3 regions of the Gibbsiella quercinecans genome follow, and region 3 is predicted to be linked to each of the others. Evidence: predicted binding sites of a transcription regulator. Region 3 holds the regulator's gene; each other region holds the start of a gene.
The links. Region 3 encodes PurR, which represses purine synthesis genes. Its sites were predicted from a motif close to CANGCAAACGTTTGCNTG; they were not measured.
Positions count from the first base shown of each region.

Region 1 (7,661 bases), 680 kb from region 3:
TACCAGGATGAAGTGCTGCATCTGACCACCGGCTGCTCCGTGGAAGTCAGCGGTAAAGTCGTGGCCTCACCCGGTGGCGGCCAAAGCTTTGAGCTACAGGCAACCGCGGTAAAAGTCGTCGGTATGGTTGACGATCCGGATACCTACCCGATGGCGGCCAAACGCCACAGCATCGAATACCTGCGCGAAGTCGCCCACTTGCGCCCACGCACCAACCTGATCGGCGCAGTGGCCCGTGTGCGCCACACGCTGGCCCAGGCTATTCACCGTTTCTTCCATGAAAATGGTTACTTCTGGGTATCCACCCCGTTGATCACCGCCTCTGATACCGAAGGCGCCGGCGAAATGTTCCGCGTTTCTACGCTGGATCTGCAAAACCTGCCGCGTGACGATAAAGGCGCCGTTGACTTCAGCGAGGATTTCTTCGGCAAAGAAGCGTTCCTGACCGTATCCGGCCAGTTGAACGGTGAAGCCTATGCCTGCGCGCTGTCTAAAATTTACACCTTTGGCCCGACCTTCCGTGCCGAAAACTCCAACACCAGCCGCCACCTGGCGGAGTTTTGGATGATCGAGCCTGAAGTCGCCTTCGCCACGCTGGAAGACATCGCCGGGCTGGCGGAAAATCTGCTGAAATATGTCTTCCAGGCCGTGCTGAATGAACGTGCTGATGATATGCAGTTCTTTGCCGAGCGCGTGGATAAAGATGCCGTTGAACGTTTGTCGCGCTTTGTTTCTTCTGATTTCGCCCAGGTGGACTACACCGAAGCCGTTGAGATTTTGTTGGCTTCCGGCCAAAAATTCGAGAACCCGGTATCCTGGGGCATCGATCTTTCTTCTGAACATGAACGCTATCTGGCGGAGCAACACTTTAAAGCGCCGGTGGTAGTGAAAAACTACCCGAAAGATATTAAAGCGTTTTATATGCGTATGAACGAAGACGGCAAAACCGTGGCGGCAATGGACGTTTTGGCACCTGGCATCGGCGAGATCATTGGCGGTTCTCAGCGTGAAGAACGCCTGGCGGTGTTAGATAGCCGCATGGAAGAGATGGGCCTGAACAAAGAAGATTATTGGTGGTACCGCGATTTGCGCCGTTACGGCACGGTTCCTCATTCAGGCTTTGGTTTGGGCTTTGAGCGCCTGGTTGCTTATGTTACCGGTGTGCAAAACGTGCGAGACGTGATTCCTTTCCCACGTACGCCGCGAAACGCAACGTTCTGATTGCTAAAACCAAACAGACAACATACCTTTTAGTTACAAAATAAAGGCCAGCTCAGCTGGCCTTTCGCATTTTCTATACTTGACTTTCATCACAAAGTTCCCTTATTTTTACATTCTGTTACAGCATTTTTCTTTTTGAAACCGGATTAGGATATTAGTAGCATTTTCGCTCTAGATTAACCCGGCTTTGAATGGAACACTGCGTGCAGACACAGGACGACACCAAACTATCTACAATAGTTCCCAAGAATTATTGGCGGCAGTGGCAAGGTGTCCGAATAACACCAATGAGGGTAATAATGATGAAGCGCAACATTCTTGCAGTGGTAATCCCGGCTCTGTTAGCGGCTGGTGCTGCTAACGCAGCAGAAATCTATAACAAAGACGGCAACAAACTGGATCTGTACGGTAAAGTTGACGGCCTGCACTACTTCTCTAAAGATAACAGCGCAGACGGCGACCAGTCTTACGTCCGTTTTGGCTTCAAAGGTGAAACCCAAATTACCGACCAACTGACCGGTTACGGCCAGTGGGAATACAACGTTCAGGCGAACCACACTGAATCTGAAGGCACCGAAGGCACCAAAACCCGTCTGGGCTTTGCAGGCCTGAAATTCGGCGACTACGGTTCACTCGACTACGGCCGTAACTACGGCGTATTCTACGATGTAGTTGGTTATACTGACGTTCTGGCTGAGTTTGGTGGCGATTCAGCTTACACTGACGTCTTTATGTCTGGCCGTACCAACGGCGTAGCAACCTACCGTAACACCAACTTCTTCGGTCTGGTCGACGGCCTGAACTTTGCTCTGCAATATCAGGGCGCTAACAATGAAAGCAGCAACAACGGCCCAACAGGCCGCAGCGCTCAGAAATCCAACGGCGATGGCTACGGTTTGTCTGCTTCCTACGATTTCGGCCTGGGCATTGGCGCAGTAGCCTCTTACAGCAGTTCAAAACGTTCATTAGCCCAAAATTCGCTGGCTTACGGTCAGGGTGATAAAGCTGAAAGCTGGGGTGCTGGCCTGAAATACGACGCCAACAACCTGTACCTGGCAACTATCTACACCGAAACCCGTAACGCAACGCCATTCTCTGGCACTGTTAACAACAATGATGTAAGCGGTTTTGCCAACAAAGCCCAAACCCTGGAACTGGTAGCTCAGTACCAGTTTGATTTCGGCCTGCGCCCATCACTGGCCTACGTTCAGTCTAAAGGCAAAGACATCGAAGGCATCGGCGACGCTGACCTGTACAAATACGTTGACGTTAGCGTTAGCTACGCATTCAACAAAAACATGTCTACCTACGTTGATTACAAAATCAACCAACTGGACAACAACAACCCACTGGGTCTGAACACCGACGACACCGTGGCTGTTGGCCTGGTTTACCAGTTCTAATTTGTTAAACGCCTGACAGTGGCGGTTTACTGCCACAGGTGTGAAAAACAGGGCTACGGCCCTGTTTTTGTTTTTGCTGCCTTTGCCCCTCTGCGTCTTTTCATCCCTGCTCTTTCATCACCTTTTCCTGCGGATTATGCCGCGGTCACAAGTTCGAGGTATTTTTCTCGCAAACGGTTGGCAAAGCGCATAACTGGCGCTACCCTGAACCTTCTGACTGCTTAACTCTAGGCCACGGAAGCATCTGAATGTTTGAAAAAATCACTGCTGCACCGGCCGACCCGATTCTGGGTCTCGCCGAAACTTTCCGCGCGGACGCCCGCCCTAATAAAATCAACCTCGGGATCGGCGTTTATAAAGATGAAACGGGTAAAACACCGGTGCTGACCAGCGTAAAAAAAGCTGAACAATATCTGCTGGAAAATGAAACCACCAAAAGCTACCTCGGTATCGAAGGCATTCCCGCATTCGCAGCGTGCACCCAGGCATTGCTGTTCGGCAAAGACAGCACAATTATTGCCGAACAACGTGCGCGCACGGCGCAAACCCCTGGCGGTACCGGCGGCTTGCGCGTGGCGGCAGACTTTATCGCTACGCAAACCGGTGCCAAACGCGTGTGGATCAGCAACCCAAGCTGGCCAAATCATAAAAACATCTTCAACGCGGCGGGCCTTGAGGTAGTGGAGTATGACTATTACGACGCGGCCAATCATGCGTTGGATTTTGACGGTCTGGTTAACAGCCTGAAACAGGCGCAGGCCGGCGACGTGGTGGTTCTCCATGGGTGCTGCCATAACCCGACAGGTATCGATCCAACCGAAGCACAATGGCAAGCGCTGTCCGATCTGGCCGCGGCCAACGGCTGGCTGCCGCTGTTTGACTTCGCCTACCAGGGCTTTGCCAACGGCCTGGAAGAAGATGCTCAGGGGCTGCGTATTTTCGCCGCGCAGCATAGTGAACTGATCGTCTCCAGTTCATATTCGAAAAACTTTGGCCTGTACAACGAACGCGTTGGCGCCTGTACGCTGGTCGCTGCTGATGCACAAACGGCCGAGCGCGCATTCAGCCAGGTTAAAGCCGGCATCCGCGCCAACTATTCCAACCCGCCGGCTCACGGTGCGGCTATCGTTGCAACTATCCTGAGCAATGAGTCACTGCGCGCGATGTGGGAACAGGAGCTGGCCGATATGCGCCAACGTATCCAGCGTATGCGCCAACTGTTCGTCAATACGCTGCAGGAAAAAGGCGCCCAGCAGGACTTCAGCTTTATCATCAAGCAAAATGGGATGTTCTCATTCAGCGGTTTGACCAAAGACCAGGTGCTGCGCCTGCGTGAGGAATTCGGCGTCTATGCGGTAAATTCCGGCCGCGTCAACGTCGCCGGGATGACGCCAGACAACATGGCGCCACTGTGCGAAGCCATCGTCGCCGTGCTATAAATCAGCACGCATAGATAAAACAAAGGGGCGCAGAAGCGCCCCTTTGTTATTCTGCAACGCCCTGCCACTACCAGATGGCAGGTTCGTCGCGCAGAAACGGATTGGTCTGGCGTTCATGCCCAAAGGTGGACATAGGGCCGTGGCCGGGAATAAAGGCCATGTCATCCCCCAACGGCAACAGTTTGGTGCGGATCGCGTTGATCAACGCCTGGTGGTCGCCGCGCGGGAAGTCGCTGCGCCCAACGCCGCCATTGAACAGCACATCGCCCACCAACGCCAGGCGTGCCTGTTGGTTGATAAACACGATATGGCCTGGCGTATGCCCTGGGCAGTGCAGCACCTGCAGCGTCATTTCCCCGACCTGCACGCTATCCCCTTCCTGCAACCATTTGGTCGGGGTCAAGGGTTCACACTCCTCCAGGCCGAACATGCGGCTCTGTGCCGGCAGGCCGTCAAGCCAGAAGGCATCTTCCTTATCCGGGCCGATAATCGGCACCTGATAGTGCTGGGCCAGCTCTGCCGCCGCACCCACGTGATCCAGATGGCCGTGAGTCAGCAAAATCTGCCCAACGGTGACGCCCTGGCGAGCGACCTCGGCTTTCAGTTTTTCCGCTTCACCACCGGGATCCACCAATGCGGCCTGCCCGGTTTTGTCACACCAAATCAGGGTACAGTTCTGGCTGAACGCGGTGACGGGAATAATCTGGTATTTCATAAGGCTCCATAACAATCACATTGCGGCGTAACCATACAGCTTACCGGAACAGATTGCGGGTTACCAGGTTCTGACCGGCCCGGTGTCTATATGCACAAAATTGCTACGCGGATAATATCCTACGCCGCCGGCGCGCATTTTTAACGCCGCTTTACGGATATTGCTTAGCTGAATACCTTCAATATGAAAATCCATCGCCTGCCCTTTGGTGTGATAACTTTGTTTTGCCACACCGCGGCTGTGCCCACGCAGTTCATTATTGGTAGCCAGGGAACGATAACCCGAAATTAATTGAATTGGCTTATGAGTGCCTAACATGCCTTGCAGGCGATAGAGATGATCAAATAAACGCGGATCAATTGATTTGATTTTATTCGCACGGTAATCACGGAACAAATGGTTAAGGCGAGCTAACTCATCGCTATTGTAATTTTTCCCGTCGAAAAACTCGGCCTTAAGTGATTCCCCCGTATTCAGGTTATTGACCACCAAAATACGCGGACGAGAGGTGGATAAACTGGCAAACGCCTGCTCTGGCAGCAGCGCTAACCCCAAGGCGGCGCTACCCAACGCCAGCCATCTACGGCGGTGATGATCGATGTTGTCCATGTTTCTGTCAGACCCGGAAAGAATATCGGAAAAATATGCACAGAAAAGCGCACTACCCGAACCATAACCGCCCGGCCGGGTTGAGTCAACCCGTGTGCCGCGTGGTTTGCGGGCAGAAAGCAAATACCTGCCCGCAGGATGGCCAAATATTCTGACCGTTATTTATTTAGAATTACTGCATTTACTGCAGTAATTTTTCTGCCTGAGCCAAAATTTGCGCGCCAGATCTCACCGTATCGTCATAATTGTAAATATCTGTACGAAATTGTGGCTTTCCATCATCAGAAACCCAGGCTGTTAAATAATACAATTTGACCGGAATATGCTGGCGAATATTGACGTATGTCGTGTTGCCGCCCTTCAGGGTCGAAGAGACGCGGGAATCATTCCAGCCCGCATCCTGCAGCAGCATATTCGCCAAATCAGACGCTTTATTCACACGCACACAGCCGGAACTGAGTGCCCGAATGTCTTTCTGAAACAGCGCATGATTCGGCGTATCGTGCAAATAAATGGCATCAGAGCTTGGCATATTGAATTTGAAACGCCCCAGCGAGTTATTGGTGCCCGGCGCCTGGCGGATGCGATACGGGAAATTACGGGCGGAAACCGTGTTCCAGTCAATCATCGCCGGATCGATCACCGTTGCATCGCTGCTCCAGCCCGACAACAATGTATAACCGTGTTTCTGGAAATAGCTGGCGTCACGCATCGCTTTCGGCACGATATCCTCACGCACCAGCGTCGTCGGCACATTCCACGGCGGATTCATCACCACGTTATTAAGCACGCTGCTCATCATCGGTGTTTTGCGGCTTGGCCGGCCGACAATAACCCGGGATGACAACACCTCATTACCATTTTGGTAGTAAGTCAGCGAATAGTTAGGGATGTTCACCATAATGCCGGTATTGACACTGTTGGGTAGAATACGCAAACGTTGGATATTCAAGGCCAGCAGAGAAGCGCGCATGTTGGGCGACACATTCAGCCACTCGCGCGTACGCGCGCCGATAACGCCGTCGTCGCTCAGGCCCTGCCATTTTTGGAAACGTTTTATCCCCTCCACCAGATCGCCAGTATAAATATTATCGCTGACCGCAGCCGGCCCGGCCGGCTGCTGCGCTGTATCCGCCGTTACTGAAGGCGCAATATCCTTTACCGGCGCAGCGGATGGGCTAACCACCGCTGGCGGAGCTTCCTGCGCTTTCTCTTCATCAACGGAAAGACCGCCGTCGTCGCCGGCATTCGATGAAATCAGCACGGCTGCAGGCTCCGTTGCCGGCGCCACCGCTGCAGCGCTTAGCATGCCATTACGCGTCAGAATTTCGCGCAGTGCCGGGATATCATTGCTCATTTGGCCGGGGCGCAGGCTTGGGCCATTGGCCAACCGCGGCCAGGGGCGACTATCCGCCAGCATGGCGCGCAGCGCCTGGTGCATCTTGGCATACTGCGGGTGTTGCGGCGCCAGGGATTCAACATAGGCCAGGGTTTTCCCATCGCGCACCGCCAACTGCCACTGGTTAATCACCGTGTTGGGCGGCAGGCCCAGCTTGTAAGGAATATTACTGTACAGCCAGTCATTGCCATTTGCCGCAATCGACGACACGAATTGCAGGTAGCCCAACATGGCGTCCGACAGCACAATATCACGCGCCATACCGCTGATTGCCGGATCCGTCAGTTGCTTGACCCATTGAGTAAACTGCGGCTGCACGCCGGAGATCGCCAGCTCGGCCAACTGCTGTTGAAACTGCCGTACCGCCTCGCGATCCTGCCACATGGGCTGCATATGATGGCCAGCATACAGCGCCGCCAGCGTAGAGAGGTTATGCGGCGTGACGCCAGACGGCAACGCCGCCATCAATTCAACACGACTTTGTGCGGCAGAGATGCCGGATGATGAAACCGGAAACGCTGGCACGGCTGCCCGTGTAGGTAACGACGCACTAATACTGCATGCCATAGCACAACTCAGTGCGAGACGCCGTATAGAGCCTCCATTTTCAAGCAACATCCTTTCCCCCTGTTTGCCCACAAAAAAACAACAATATTACCAGGTCGCCCGGCAAGAGCATTAACGGGCTTTTTTACTGAACGGCACCACGAACCCACTACAAAGACAACCTAGGTTTAGTATACAAACAGAAAACCCGTTTTGCTCTCAGGCGCCGTAGAATAACTGTTTATTTCATGGCGCTACAGCATTCCTGGTAATAAAAACGGCCAGATCATCTCCTTGATGAAAAAAATAGCCATCCTTTGATGGCTATT
Region 1 covers NZ_CP014136.1:4,550,947-4,558,607, reverse strand. The annotation lists gene asnS (asparagine--tRNA ligase) at 1-1,221, shown strand, start outside; gene ompC (porin OmpC) at 1,521-2,624, shown strand; gene ACN28Q_RS20740 (amino acid aminotransferase) at 2,873-4,063, shown strand; gene ACN28Q_RS20735 (MBL fold metallo-hydrolase) at 4,131-4,778, opposite strand; gene mepK (peptidoglycan L,D-endopeptidase MepK) at 4,839-5,387, opposite strand; gene ldtD (L,D-transpeptidase) at 5,569-7,404, opposite strand.
Region 1: a site for PurR is predicted at 2,791-2,808, ahead of ACN28Q_RS20740 (amino acid aminotransferase). Genes of this name have one in related genera too.

Region 2 (7,661 bases), 2.2 Mb from region 3:
GGGCCAGTACAACAACCCGGAAGGGGGGATGTACCTGGTGGAGTCGCCGGACGATGTCTGGAAGCTGCAGGTGAAGCATGAAGACAATCTGTGCTTTATGACGCAGACCACGCTGTCGGTTGATGATACCTCCGACGTGATCGACGCTCTGCGCCAGCGCTTCCCCAAGATTGTGGGGCCACGCAAGGATGATATCTGTTACGCCACCACCAACCGCCAAGAAGCGGTGCGCAGCCTGGCCGGGGATGCGGATGTGGTATTGGTGGTGGGGTCGAAAAACTCGTCCAACTCCAACCGCCTGGCGGAACTGGCGCAGCGCGTGGGGAAACCGGCGTATCTGATCGATTCGGCGGAAGACATTCAGGAAGCCTGGCTGAAAAACACCACCCACATCGGCGTCACCGCGGGCGCATCCGCACCGGATGTGCTGGTGCAAGATGTTATCAACCGTCTGAAGGCGATGGGCGGGAAATCGGTGCTGGAAATCAGCGGCCGGGAAGAGAACATCGTGTTTGAAGTGCCAAAAGAGCTGCGGGTGGATATCCGGCAGATCGATTGACGCTGTGGCAATCAGCAACGGGGAGCTTAGGCTCCCCGTTTTGCTATCTGCCGTTGGCGTTTTTATCGCCGGCAGTGGAAAACTGCATGATTATGTAAAACCTTACGCTGTCTATGCAGTATGGTTTGGCAAGCACAGCGGCGAAAATTTATAGCATCGCTGATAAAAATGGCGGGATATCATAATTTTCTAATTATGATTTAAATCCTCTGGCGATGCCGGGATGGGGCAGTTAACCTAATGTGACGAATTTTACCTATTGGGTTTAGGCCTTTGTAGCCGGATAACGGCTTTCGACGGAAAAAGAGAGAGAAGTATGACAGATTCACAGATCCGCATTGCGATTGCAGGCGCCGGTGGCCGTATGGGGCGCCAACTGATCCTGGCAGTGCAACAGGCGCAGGGCGTAGTGCTGGGCGCGGCGCTTGAACGCCCCGGCTCAAGCCTGATTGGCACGGACGCTGGCGAACTGGCCGGCGCAGGGGCGCTTGGGGTGCCGGTTAGCGCCAGCCTGGACAGCGTGGCGGATGATTTTGACATTCTGATCGACTTTACCCGGCCGGAAGGCACGCTGGAGCACCTGGCGTTTTGTGTGGCGCACCACAAAGCGATGGTGATCGGCACCACCGGCTTCGACGACGCCGGCAAAGCTGCCATCAGAGAGGCGGCCCAACAGATTGGCATCGTCTTCGCCGCCAACTTCAGCGTTGGCGTTAACGTGGTGCTGAAGCTGTTGGAAAAGGCGGCTAAGGTGATGGGCGATTATACCGATATCGAAATCATTGAAGCGCACCACCGCCATAAAGTGGATGCGCCATCGGGCACTGCGCTGGCGATGGGCGAGGCTATCGCCGATGCGCTGGGGCGCGATCTCAAGCAGTGCGCGGTTTACGCGCGCGAAGGCTATACCGGCGAACGCGATCCGCAAAGCATTGGCTTCGCCACCATTCGCGCCGGGGACATCGTGGGCGAGCATACCGCGATGTTTGCTGACATTGGCGAGCGTGTGGAAATCACCCATAAAGCCTCCAGCCGGATGACTTTTGCCAACGGCGCGGTGCGTGCAGCATCCTGGGTGTCTAAGCAGGGAAAAGGGCAGTTTGACATGCGTGATGTGCTCGGTCTGGACCAGCTTTAATGATTTAGTAGGCCATTGTGATGTGGCTGTGTTTATCATAAAACTATGATAAAAGGGCAATATTTTTATTGCCCATTTTTTTTATTTGATAAAATACCAATTTATTATTAATTTTTTTATAAAGTTGCTATTTTTATCTGTAAATTCCTTTTTTATGGCCGGTTTACCCTGCCGTGCTGCTATCGCCCCCCGCTTTTAACCCCCTCGTTGCACGATTGCACTCGATTATCGCTCGCAACCGTTTAACTACCCAGGTTTCCCTCTACTTTTATGGCTAAAGCCGCCATTATTCGTTGAGGGGAGTGAAAATAAGATAAAAAATGGCGTATTGGGTGGACAAGAGAGGCACTCATCTTTAAAATGCGCCCAATTTGCCAAAAATTAGCCTCTCAGGCAGTTTTAGCATTGATTTAGATCGCGATATCTGAATTAATATGCAAATATTGTGATTTATTATTCCTTGGAGGGTGTTTTGATTAAGTCAGCGCTATTGGTTCTGGAGGACGGAACCCAATTCCACGGTCGGGCCATCGGGGCAGAGGGTACGGCAGTGGGGGAAGTGGTCTTCAATACGTCGATGACCGGCTATCAAGAAATCCTCACTGATCCTTCCTACTCCCGCCAGATCGTCACTCTTACTTATCCTCATATTGGCAATGTCGGCACCAACGCCGCCGATGAAGAATCCTCAATGGTTCATGCTCAAGGGCTGGTTATCCGCGATCTGCCTCTGATTGCCAGCAACTACCGCAGTGAAGAAGGGCTGTCCGACTATCTCAAGCGCAACAACATCGTCGCTATTGCCGATATCGATACCCGCAAGCTGACCCGCCTGCTGCGTGAGAAAGGCGCACAGAACGGTTGCATCATCGCGGGCGAAAATCTGGACGCCGCCCAGGCGCTGGCGCAGGCCAAAGCCTTCCCCGGCCTGAAAGGGATGGATCTGGCGAAGGAAGTGACGACCAACGAAACCTACACCTGGCAGCAAGGGAGCTGGCGGCTGGAGGGCGAACTGCCGGAAGACACCGCCGCGAGCGAGTTGCCTTATCACGTGGTGGCGTATGATTACGGCGCCAAGCGCAACATCCTGCGCATGCTGGTGGATCGCGGCTGCCGCTTGACGGTGGTGCCGGCGCAAACCCCGGCGGAAGAGGTGTTGAAGATGAATCCGGACGGTATTTTCCTGTCCAACGGCCCGGGCGATCCGGCGCCGTGTGATTACGCCATCGCCGCCATCAAACAGTTCCTGGAAACCGATATCCCGGTATTCGGTATCTGCCTGGGGCACCAGTTGCTGGCGCTGGCCAGCGGTGCGAACACCGTGAAGATGAAGCTGGGCCACCACGGCGGCAACCATCCGGTGAAGGATCTGGACGCCAACCGTGTGATGATCACCGCGCAAAACCACGGGTTTGCGGTTGATGAAAACAACCTGCCGGCCAACCTGCGCGTCACCCACAAATCGTTGTTCGACCATACGGTTCAGGGCATTCACCGCACGGATAAACCGGCGTTCAGCTTCCAGGGCCACCCAGAGGCGAGCCCAGGGCCGCACGATGCTGCGCCGCTGTTCGATCACTTCATCGAACTGATTGAGACTTACCGTTCCAACGCCAACTAATCAGGAGCAAAAGAGAAATGCCAAAACGTACAGATATAAAAAGCATCCTGATCCTGGGCGCCGGTCCGATTGTTATCGGCCAGGCGTGTGAGTTTGACTACTCAGGTGCGCAGGCGTGTAAAGCGCTGCGTGAAGAAGGCTACCGCGTCATTTTGGTTAACTCCAACCCGGCGACCATCATGACCGATCCGGAAATGGCGGATGCAACCTATATTGAGCCGATCCACTGGGAAGTGGTGCGCAAAATCATCGAAAAAGAGCGCCCGGATGCCGTGCTGCCGACCATGGGCGGCCAAACTGCGCTGAACTGTGCGCTGGAACTGGAGAGTAAGGGCGTACTGGCCGAGTTCGGCGTGACCATGATTGGCGCGACCGCGGACGCGATTGATAAAGCCGAAGACCGTCGTCGCTTTGATATTGCGATGAAAAAAATCGGGCTTGATACTGCGCGTTCAGGCATTGCACATACCATGGAAGAAGCGCTGGCGGTTGCCGCCGACGTGGGTTTCCCGTGCATCATCCGCCCGTCGTTCACCATGGGCGGCACCGGCGGCGGTATTGCCTACAACCGTGAAGAGTTCGAAGAGATCTGTGAGCGCGGCCTGGATTTGTCGCCGACCAAAGAGTTGCTGATCGACGAATCGCTGATTGGCTGGAAAGAGTACGAAATGGAAGTGGTGCGTGATAAGAACGATAACTGCATCATCGTCTGCTCCATTGAAAACTTCGATGCCATGGGCATCCACACCGGCGACTCCATCACCGTAGCGCCAGCACAGACGCTGACCGACAAAGAATACCAAATCATGCGTAATGCCTCGATGGCGGTGCTGCGTGAGATCGGCGTGGAAACCGGCGGCTCCAACGTGCAGTTCTCGGTCAACCCGAAAACCGGCCGCCTGATCGTGATTGAGATGAACCCGCGCGTGTCACGCTCCTCGGCGCTGGCATCGAAAGCGACCGGCTTCCCGATTGCGAAAATCGCCGCCAAGCTGGCCGTGGGCTACACCCTTGACGAGTTGATGAACGACATCACCGGCGGCCGTACCCCGGCATCCTTTGAGCCGTCTATCGACTATGTTGTTACCAAGATCCCACGCTTTAACTTCGAGAAATTCGCCGGCGCCAACGATCGCCTGACCACACAGATGAAGTCGGTCGGGGAAGTGATGGCAATTGGCCGCACCCAACAGGAATCGCTGCAAAAAGCGCTGCGTGGCCTGGAAGTGGGCGCCACCGGTTTGGATCCGAAGGTAAGCCTGGACGATCCGGAAGCGCTGACCAAAATCCGCCGCGAACTGAAAGACGCCGGCGCCGAGCGCATCTGGTACATTGCCGACGCTTTCCGCGCCGGCCTGTCGGTTGACGGTGTGTTCAACCTGACCAACATCGACCGCTGGTTCCTGGTGCAGATTGAAGAACTGGTGCGCCTGGAAGAACAAGTGGCGGCGGAAGGCATCAACGGCCTGACGCCAGATTTCTTGTATACCCTGAAACGCAAAGGCTTTGCCGATGCGCGCCTGGCCAAGCTGGCCGGCGTTGCCGAAGGCGCGATCCGCAAACTGCGCCACGGTTACGGCCTGCACCCGGTCTACAAACGCGTGGATACCTGTGCGGCGGAGTTCGCCACCGATACCGCTTATATGTACTCCACCTATGAAGAAGAGTGCGAATCCAACCCGACCAACGATCGTCCGAAAGTGATGGTGCTGGGCGGTGGCCCGAACCGTATCGGCCAGGGCATCGAATTTGACTACTGCTGCGTTCATGCCTCGCTGGCGCTGCGGGAAGACGGTTATGAAACCATCATGGTCAACTGTAACCCGGAAACCGTCTCCACCGACTACGATACCTCCGATCGCCTGTACTTCGAGCCAGTGACGCTGGAAGACGTGCTGGAAATCGTGCGCATTGAGCAGCCGAAAGGGGTGATCGTGCAGTACGGCGGCCAGACTCCGCTGAAACTGGCCCGCGAACTGGAGGCCGCCGGCGTGCCGGTGATCGGCACCAGCCCGGATGCCATCGACCGCGCGGAAGACCGCGAGCGTTTCCAGCAGGCGGTGAACCGCCTGGGGCTGAAACAGCCGGCGAATGCCACCGTGGCGACCATCGAGCAGGCCGTGGAGAAGGCGGCGGGCATCGGCTATCCGCTGGTGGTGCGCCCATCATACGTGCTGGGCGGCCGCGCGATGGAAATCGTCTACGACGAAATCGACCTGCGCCGCTACTTCCAGACGGCGGTCAGCGTGTCCAACGATGCGCCGGTACTGCTGGATCGCTTCTTGGATGACGCCGTGGAAGTGGACGTTGACGCCATTTGTGACGGTGAGCGCGTGCTGATCGGCGGCATCATGGAGCATATCGAACAGGCGGGCGTGCACTCCGGTGACTCTGCCTGCTCGCTGCCGGCTTATACCCTAAGCCAGGAAATTCAGGACGTGATGCGCCAACAGGTGGAAAAACTGGCGTTCGAACTGCAGGTGCGTGGCTTGATGAACGTGCAGTTTGCGGTGAAGGCTAACGAAGTTTACCTGATCGAAGTGAACCCACGCGCCGCGCGTACCGTACCGTTCGTGTCCAAAGCGACCGGCGTGCCGCTGGCGAAAGTGGCCGCACGCGTGATGGCGGGTAAATCTCTGGCCGAACAGGGCGTGACCCATGAAATCATCCCGCCGTACTACTCGGTGAAAGAAGTGGTGCTGCCGTTCAACAAATTCCCCGGCGTCGATCCGATTCTGGGGCCGGAAATGCGGTCCACCGGTGAAGTGATGGGCGTGGGCCGCACCTTTGCCGAAGCGTTTTCTAAGGCGATGTTGGGCAGCAACTCCAGAATGCAGAAACAGGGCCGCGCGCTGCTGTCGGTGCGTGAAGGCGACAAGGCCCGGGTGGTGGATCTGGCGGCAAGCCTGTTAAAACACGGCTTTGAACTGGATGCGACCCACGGCACCGCGGTGGTGTTGGGCGAAGCCGGCATCAACCCGCGCCTGGTGAACAAGGTGCATGAAGGCCGCCCGCACATTCAGGATCGGATCAAAAACGGGGAATATACCTATATCGTCAACACCACGGCAGGCCGCCAGGCGATTGAGGACTCCAAACTGATCCGCCGCAGTGCGCTGCAGTACAAAGTGCATTACGACACCACGCTGAACGGCGGTTTCGCCACGGCGATGGCGCTGAAAGCCGATCCCACCGAACGGGTAATTTCCGTGCAGGAAATGCACGCCTGCATCACCAAGTAACTACCCTCCCGCCCCGTATTGCCGGGGCGGGCTTTTCTTTCAGCTGCCTGATGACGCGCAGCACCCGCCGCTTAACTCAATGCGACTTTGATCCCAAGCGCGATCAACATGCCGCCAAGCAGTTTATCGATAAACTTCTGCGCCATTTCCAGCGCGCGGCGCACCGGCTTGCTCTGGATCAGCAGCACCAACAACGGCCACCAGACGGCCGACAGCACAAAAATAATCCCGGCATACCACAGCTTCTCGCCAACGCCGGAGTTAATTTGCAATACCTGGGTGAATATCGCCAGGAAGAACAGCGTGGCTTTCGGGTTAAGCAGGTTGCACAAATAGCCCTGCATAAAGGCGCTTTTCCGGCTGGTCTGTTGCAGCGGCAGATCGCTGATGTGCATTTTGCCGCCGCCGCGGGCTAACAGCGCCTGTATGCCGATCCAAATCAGGTAAACCGCCCCAGCGTATTTCAACATATTGAACAGCCAAGGGGTGGTGGTGATCACCACCGCCAAACCGGCGACGCAATAGGCCATATGGGTGGCGACACCGCAGATGACGCCGAAGGCGGTCATCAATGCCAGCCGGCGCTGATAGCGGGCGGCGTTCTTCACGATCAGGAAAAAATCCGGCCCGGGAGAGAGCATCCCCAGCGTGGCGATGCCGGCAACGAATAACGACGTTTCAAACATAATTTGCATCTCTGCACAAAAGACTAAATTGCTCAAATAATAACGTTGCTTACGCTGATATGCACCCTGCAAATGAGGTAATGTTAAGCAGTGTCGGCCAAGAGATCGTGGCGCCGCCGTCAGTGCAACAACCTGCGTCGGGCAAAGAGCGCAGGATATCGAGAAACGGTGTTTCCGGCCTGTCATTCATCGGCCGTTTATTCAGGGGAGTTTGCAGGATCGTATGAAGCATGAAATTACTGTCTCCTTGCCGGAGCCCAGCCGGCAGCAGCGTGAAATAACCCGGCTATGTATTCAGTGTGCGTTGTTGCTGTTGCAACACGGGGCGGAAAGCATGGTGGTTGAACAGTTGTCTACGCGCCTGGGGCTGGCGCTCGGCATGGACAGCGTGGAAAGCTCCATTTCCGCCAATGCG
Region 2 covers NZ_CP014136.1:1,923,306-1,930,966, reverse strand. The annotation lists gene ispH (4-hydroxy-3-methylbut-2-enyl diphosphate reductase) at 1-559, shown strand, start outside; gene dapB (4-hydroxy-tetrahydrodipicolinate reductase) at 876-1,697, shown strand; gene carA (glutamine-hydrolyzing carbamoyl-phosphate synthase small subunit) at 2,170-3,318, shown strand; gene carB (carbamoyl-phosphate synthase large subunit) at 3,336-6,560, shown strand; gene ACN28Q_RS08940 (LysE family transporter) at 6,632-7,246, opposite strand; gene ACN28Q_RS08935 (threonine/serine exporter family protein) at 7,470-7,661, shown strand, end outside.
Region 2: a site for PurR is predicted at 1,929-1,946, ahead of carA (glutamine-hydrolyzing carbamoyl-phosphate synthase small subunit). Genes of this name have one in related genera too.

Region 3 (7,661 bases):
CCAGCACAGCGAAAAAAAGACCGCCCGCCTGCGTAAAAGCGTTAGCAAAACGCAACGCGTAACAAAAATAAAAGTCACGCCGCCGAAAAAGGGCTACAAGAAAGGCTACGGCCGGCACCGCGAAGCCGGCATCGCAACTGCCAAACTGCTTGGCGCTGAAAAACCGCTCAAACTTAGCCCCGCCCACAAAAAACGTTATCAGCATGCCAAACAAACCGCGATGGCAAAACTGTTGGATCAAATGGGGAAACCCTACCGCTGGGGGGGCGCATCGCCAATGACCGGCTTTGACTGCAGCGGCCTGATTTATTACGCCTATAAAGACGTGGTGAAGATAAAAATGCCGCGCACCGCCAATGAAATGTATCACCTGCGCGATGCCGCGCCGATCAGTCGCAGCGAGCTGGAACGCGGCGATTTAGTGTTCTTCCGCATCAATAACCGCGGCGCAGCCGATCACGTTGGTGTTTATTTGGGCAATGGCAAATTTATTCAGTCGCCACGTACCGGCGAAGAGATCCGCATCAGCCAGTTGGATAATGACTACTGGCAAAACCATTATATCGGCGCACGCCGCGTCGTTACGCCAAGCACCATCCGCTAATCCCCTCCTACGGCCGGCGCCTTAAGCCTGCCGTATTGTTATCCCGATCCTGCCGATGCTTTAATCAATCAGACAGTTAGCACACTTTAAACCTTTTTTTCACCGGCAAAGTTGTTAAGATTAATATCCACACAAAAAATATAACAACTCTCTTTTACGGCGGCGGCACCCAGTACTACGGCCACCGCCGAAGCAGTCGTTGTAAATAAAAAGGAGAAAGCAATGTCGTTTGAATTACCTGCATTACCGTATGCAAAAAACGCCCTCGAGCCGCACATTTCCGCCGAAACGCTGGAATACCACTATGGCAAGCACCATAACACCTACGTGGTTAACCTGAACAATTTGGTGAAAGGCAGCGAGTTTGAAGGGAAATCCCTGGTTGATATCATCAAAACCGCCAGCGGCGGCGTGTTCAACAACGCCGCACAGGTATGGAACCACACCTTCTATTGGCACTGCCTGTCGCCACAAGGCGGCGGTGAACCTAGCGGCGCGGTGGCTGATGCCATCAACCAATCCTTCGGCTCTTTCGCCCAGTTCAAAGAGGCATTCACCAAGTCTGCCATCGGCAACTTCGGTTCCGGCTGGACCTGGCTGGTGAAAAAAGCAGATGGTAGCCTGGCTATCGTCAACACCTCCAACGCGGCAACCCCGCTGACCGGTGACGACAAACCGCTGCTGACCGTGGATGTGTGGGAACACGCCTACTATATCGATTACCGCAATGCACGCCCCAACTACCTGGAAAACTTCTGGGCGCTGGTCAACTGGGCATTTGTGGCAGAAAACCTGGCGTAAAATGGCAGGAAAATAAATATCCTCCGGCATAGCCGGAGGTTTTTCTGATGCGCCTATAAGGCTCTGTTACCAGCCGCGCCCTAACAGGCGCATACGATCTGACATTTGCATCAGACTCCGTTACTTACGGCCCGTAAACGGGCTGCCCGGGTAAGGGATCGATAACTGCTCGCCCATTTTATCCTCTTCAAGTTGGTGCTTTATGTATTCCTGTATCTTCGCGGTGTTCTTCCCCACCGTATCTACGTAGTACCCCCGGCACCAGAACTCCCTGTTTCTGTATTTGAATTTCAGATCTCCAAACTGCTCATAAAGCATCAGACTGCTTTTCCCTTTCAGATATCCCATAAAGCCAGATACGCTCATTTTGGGCGGGATTTCCACAAGCATATGGATATGATCTGCGCAGCATTCAGCTTTCAGGATCCGTACATTTTTCCACTCACATAGCTTTCTTAAGATACTGCCTATCGCCAGACGTTTCTCTCCGTAGAACGCTTGTCTTCGGTATTTTGGCGCAAAAACTATGTGATATTTACAGTTCCATCGGGTGTGCGCTAAGCTCTTTTCGTCCCCCATTGGGACCCCCTTTTGATTTCTTGTTGAACTTTTGCAGTTGCCAGACCGCAAGATGTTTTAACAAATCAAAAGGGGTTTTAATAACTGGCTTAAAGCTGAAAGCTTTCCGGAACCCCCAGCCTAGCTGGGGGTTTTCCATAGACAAGCAAAAGGCGCAGCCAGGCTGCGCCTTTTTTATGTCAGGGGATCAGTGCATCACAGCGGTAAAGCTAAAGATAATAATCATCGCCAGCGCACACACCGTCGTAAACAGCGATAACTTCAGATCGGTATCCATCAACAAACTCCTTATCAGATTGGCTGGTTCGAGCATAAAAGCCATTATATTAATACGTCAATGATTCTCCCACAGTTTACAGATAAAATCTTGTGCTATGACAACGCCGCGACGCAGCGGGTGCCGTCGGCGGCACGCGCCGTTATTGCCGGGCCGGCAATAACCCGCCTGGCCTGGCGGCGGAACATGATTAATGTTGATTAGCCCTTTCACTTTTTCTCAAGATAGGCCAAAATTCGCAGTTCACTGCTGTGCACCGGCAAAAGAGCCCTCACTCACCAAGCGCTGACGACTTCCACATTAAAAACTCAGTTTTCGCTTTTTTGAGGAGAGTTATATGCACGCAAACGATTAACAATGCGCTTACATGCTGTAACATGCGAATCCAGGAGTCATTCTTTACATGGCAACGATAAAAGATGTGGCCAAACGCGCGGGCGTTTCCACCACCACCGTTTCCCACGTCATCAATAAAACCCGTTTCGTCGCCGAAGAAACCAAAGCGGCCGTATGGGCAGCCATCAAGGAACTGCATTATTCCCCAAGCGCCGTGGCCCGCAGCCTGAAGGTCAACCACACCAAGTCCATCGGCCTGCTGGCGACCTCCAGCGAAGCCCCCTACTTTGCCGAAGTGATCGAAGCCGTCGAAAACAGCTGTTACAGCAAAGGCTACACGCTGATTTTGTGCAACTCCCATAATAACCTGGACAAACAGCGCGCTTACCTGGCGATGCTGGCGCAAAAACGCGTCGATGGCCTGCTAGTGATGTGCTCGGAATACCCGGAGCAGCTGCTGGGCATGCTGGAAGACTACCGTAATATTCCCATGGTGGTGATGGACTGGGGCTCGGCGCGCGGCGACTTCACCGACACCATCCTGGACAACGCCTTTGAAGGCGGCTATCTGGCCGGCCGTTACCTGATCGAACGTGGGCACCGCGACATTGGCATTATCCCCGGCCAGCTTTCGCGCAACACCGGCGGTGGCCGCCACCAGGGCTTCCTGAAAGCGCTGCAGGAAGCCAATATAGAGGTGCGCGAAGAGTGGATTGTGCAAGGGGATTTCGAGCCGGAATCCGGCTACCAGGCCATGCACCAGATACTGTCGCAAAAACACCGCCCGACCGCCGTGTTTTGCGGGGGCGACATTATGGCGATGGGGGCGATCTGCGCCGCGGACGAACTTGGCCTGCGGGTGCCGCAAGACATTTCCGTCATTGGCTATGACAACGTGCGCAATGCGCGCTACTTTAGCCCGGCGTTGACGACCATTCACCAGCCGAAAGAGCGCCTGGGCGAGATGGCGTTCGCCATGTTGCTTGACCGCATTATCAGCAAGCGTGAAACATCGCAAGTGATTGAAGTGCACCCTAAGCTGGTTGAACGCCGCTCCGTGGCCGACGGCCCGTTTATCGACTACCGCCGTTAATCATACACGCCGGGGCATGCATCCCCCGGCGTATGCTCGCTAAGCCACTCTTGATTCAGCGTTTCGCTATCGCCAAGATACTCCAATAGCCAGGCCATCGCCGGCGCCAATGCCTGCTGCTGCCAGGTCAGGCAGCAAGCACTGGGCGGATAGGCCTCTTCCAGTTGCAGTTCGTGCAGTTCGCCGCTGGCGATCAATGGCCGCCCGCGGTGGGCCGGCACCATACCCATGCATAATCCACTGCGCAGGCAATCGATCGCCGATACCCAATCCGGCACCACCAGCCGCCGCTGATTATTCAACGCCCAGGTCACGCGTTTGGGCAGGTTGCGCGAGGTATCCTCCAGCATCAGCGCCGGGAATTGGCGCAGTTGATCGTCCTGCAGCGGCCCAGCGTATTGCGCCAATGGGTGATCGGGGCTGACCACGCACTGCCAGTTCATAAACCCCATATCGCGGAAACTAAAACCACCGCCCACCGGTACGGCACGGGTGGCGCCAATCGCCATATCCACCCGCCCGTCGGCCAGCGCGTCCCACACGCCGTTGAACACTTCGGGATACAGCATCAGCTCCACATCCGGAAAGTGACGATAAAAATCCAGGATCAATTGGCGGCTGCGCTGGGGTTTAACGATGATATCCAGCGCGATTTTCAACTGCCCGCGCCAACCGTTGGCCACCTGCTGGCAGCGGCGGCGCGTATCGAGCATATTTTTTATAACCACGCGTGCTTCCTGCACAAATAGCGCCCCGGCCGGGGTCAATTCAACGTCACGGTGGCGCCGTTCAAACAGCGGCACCGCCAGCCACTGCTCCAGTTGGCGCACCGTATAGCTGACCGCAGAAGGCACCCGGTGCAGCTCCTGCGCCGCGGCGCTAAAGCTGCCGGTACGCGCAACGGCATCCACCACCTCAAGTGAGTATTCAGACCACATATTTTGCCTTCAAATTTTTTCATAGCACCTTGCAAATATTAGCGTTTCACAAGCGAAGATCCAGCCGGTTAGACTGGCGCCGCTGCAAAACCTCTAGCATAAAGAACTAACGAGAGCATTAAATGCGTAATTTTGGACTACTTTTTTACCTTTCCGGCCTAAGCATGCTGGGCTACCAGGCGACGGATATGTATCTGCCGGCCTTTGGCGTCATGCAACAAGAACTGCAAATTTCCGCTGGTGCGATCAGCGCCAGCCTAAGTATTTTTTTAGCCGGTTTTGCCTTCGCTCAACTGCTGTGGGGGCCGCTGTCCGACAAACTGGGGCGCAAACCGGTGTTGTTGATCGGCCTGACGCTATTTGGCCTGGGTTGCCTGGGCATGCTGTGGGTACAAACGGCGCTGCAACTGTGGTGTCTGCGCTTTATTCAGGCTATCGGCGTGTGTTCAGCCGCGGTGAGCTGGCAGGCGCTGGTGGTGGATCGCTACCAGGGTAGCCGGGCCAACCAAATTTTCGCCACCATTATGCCGTTGGTGGCATTATCGCCGGCCCTGGCACCGTTGCTGGGCGCCTGGCTGCTAAGCCACATCGGCTGGCGGGCGATCTTCGCTGTTTTACTGGCCATTACCGTCGCATTACTGGCGCCGACCCTGGCGCTGAAGGATAAACGCCGCTTACCGCAAGCCAGCGGCGATAACGTGGCGCCAGTCGGCTTTCTGCAACTGCTGCGTTCGCCCATTTTCAGCGGCAATGTGATGGTGTTTGCCGCCTGCTCCGCCGGCTTCTTTGCCTGGTTGACCGGTTCGCCGTTTATTCTCAGCGCTATGGGCTATACGCCAAGCGACATTGGCTTAAGCTATATGCCCCAGACTCTGGCTTTCTTAGTGGGGGGATATGGTTGCCGCAGCGCGCTCAAACGCCTGAACGGCAATGCGCTGTTGCCATGGCTGCTGATAGCCTATGGCGTGAGTATGATCGCGTTGTATCTGGTGGCAACCCTCACGCAGCCTACGTTGACCAGCCTGCTGGTGCCCTTCTGCCTGATGGCACTGGTGAACGGGGCCACTTACCCGATCGTGGTTGCCAACGCGCTGATGCCTTTCCCAACCGGCACCGGTAAAGCGGCTGCGTTGCAAAACACACTGCAGTTGGGGCTGTGCTTCATTGCCAGCATGCTGGTTTCAGCCTTTATTGCAAACCCACTGATTGCCACCGTGACGGTGATGGCTTCAACCGTGTTGCTGGCGATGCTCGGTTATTTTATCCAGCGCGATAAGCCGCAGCCAGGCGAGCGTGCCACCGGCGCTAGCGCCGACGCTTTTTCATAATTAACATTATTAATAATCACTATTAATAATCACTCGATAATACTTTTGCCAGGTGCGATTTACAGTTGAGTAACCGCCCTGGCGCGCCTATACTTTATTGCGAATAAGTTCGCTATCCCCCAAATAATTCAAGTTGCAGGATAAAAGCGCCAACGCGAGCTTAAACAGCGCGGGCGCAGAAGGGGTGAGTCACGTTGTTTTGCGGTGAAAAATTCGTCGGGAACGCAGGGTCCGCCAGCGGCTGGCCGGCGGTGAGAGACTGCCTCTCTCGCATTCATCTCTCGGCGTTTCAAAGCCACCCCCCCCGCCAACCTGAAGTATGAAGGGCATAACGCTATTGCATAACTTTTATTATTAGCAGTTACTGCGCTCGCGTATTGCGTCACAGTTTTTTAAGATGAGTGTCCCCTGCGCCCACTTGCGCCGGGCGTCTCCTTAAAGTTTTCCTCTGCTCATGTCGGATATCAGACGCCGCGGTTTTTTCCGTAGGTTTACGTATGTGCCCGCAAAATTGGCTAAGCTATTTCAAGCGGGCCATAAGTCAGAAGAAAGGTAATGGAGAAGCTATGAGTTCATCGTGTATAGAAGATCTGAGCATCCAGGATAACCAATGGTATCGTATCGCCCATGAAATGCTCAGCATGGCCGGTATTGCAATAAATGGCTCACGACCTTTCGATATCAAGGTTAAAAACCCTGATTTTTTTAAACGTGTCCTCCAGGAAGGTTCCCTCGGCCTGGGGGAAAGCTACATGGACGGCTGGTGGGAATGCGAACGGTTGGATGTCTTCTTCCAGCGCGTCATCAATGCCGGTTTGGAAAGGAAACTCCCCCACCACCTGAAAGACACGCTGCGTATCGCCACTGCGCGTCTGGTTAACCTGCAATCGAAAAAGCGCGCCTGGATCGTCGGGAAAGAACATTACGATCTGGGTAACGATCTTTTCACCCTGATGCTCGATCCCTACATGCAGTATTCCTGTGCGTACTGGAAAGATGCCAAAACCCTGGAACAGGCTCAGGAAGCCAAACTGCAGTTGATCTGTGAAAAACTGCAACTTCAGCCTGGAATGCGCCTGCTGGATATCGGCTGTGGCTGGGGCGGGCTTTCCGCCTATGCCGCTAAAAATTTTGGCGTTTCCGTGGTCGGCGTGACCATCTCCGCCGAGCAACAGAAGCTGGCGCAGGCGCGCTGTGCCGGGCTGGACGTGAAAATTCTGCTGCAGGACTACCGCGATCTGCAGCAACAGTTTGATCGTATCGTTTCCGTCGGCATGTTCGAACACGTTGGCCCGAAAAACTACCGCACCTATTTCAACGTGGTTGAGCGCAACTTAAAGCCCGATGGTTTATTCCTGCTGCACACCATTGGCTCAAACCGCACCGATATGAATGTCGATCCCTGGATCAACAAATATATTTTCCCGAACGGCTGCCTTCCTTCGGTTACGCAAATCGCGCATGCTAGTGAAGGGCATTTTGTGATGGAAGATTGGCATAATATTGGCGCGGATTACGATCGCACGCTTATGGCTTGGTATGAACGCTTCCAACAAGCATGGCCGCAGTTGGCCGCACGTTATTCCGAGCGTTTAGAACGGATGTTCAGTTATTATTTGAACGCCTGTGCCGGTGCGTTCCGCGCCCGCGATATTCAGCTGTGGCAGGTGGTGTTCAGCCCGAAAGGCGTTGCCGGCGGCATTCG
Region 3 covers NZ_CP014136.1:5,233,737-5,241,397, reverse strand. The annotation lists gene ACN28Q_RS23805 (C40 family peptidase) at 1-604, shown strand, start outside; gene sodB (superoxide dismutase [Fe]) at 827-1,405, shown strand; gene tnpA (IS200/IS605 family transposase) at 1,526-1,984, opposite strand; gene cydH (cytochrome bd-I oxidase subunit CydH) at 2,172-2,261, opposite strand; gene purR (HTH-type transcriptional repressor PurR) at 2,665-3,690, shown strand; gene punR (DNA-binding transcriptional activator PunR) at 3,687-4,628, opposite strand; gene punC (purine nucleoside transporter PunC) at 4,751-5,956, shown strand; gene cfa (cyclopropane fatty acyl phospholipid synthase) at 6,523-7,661, shown strand, end outside.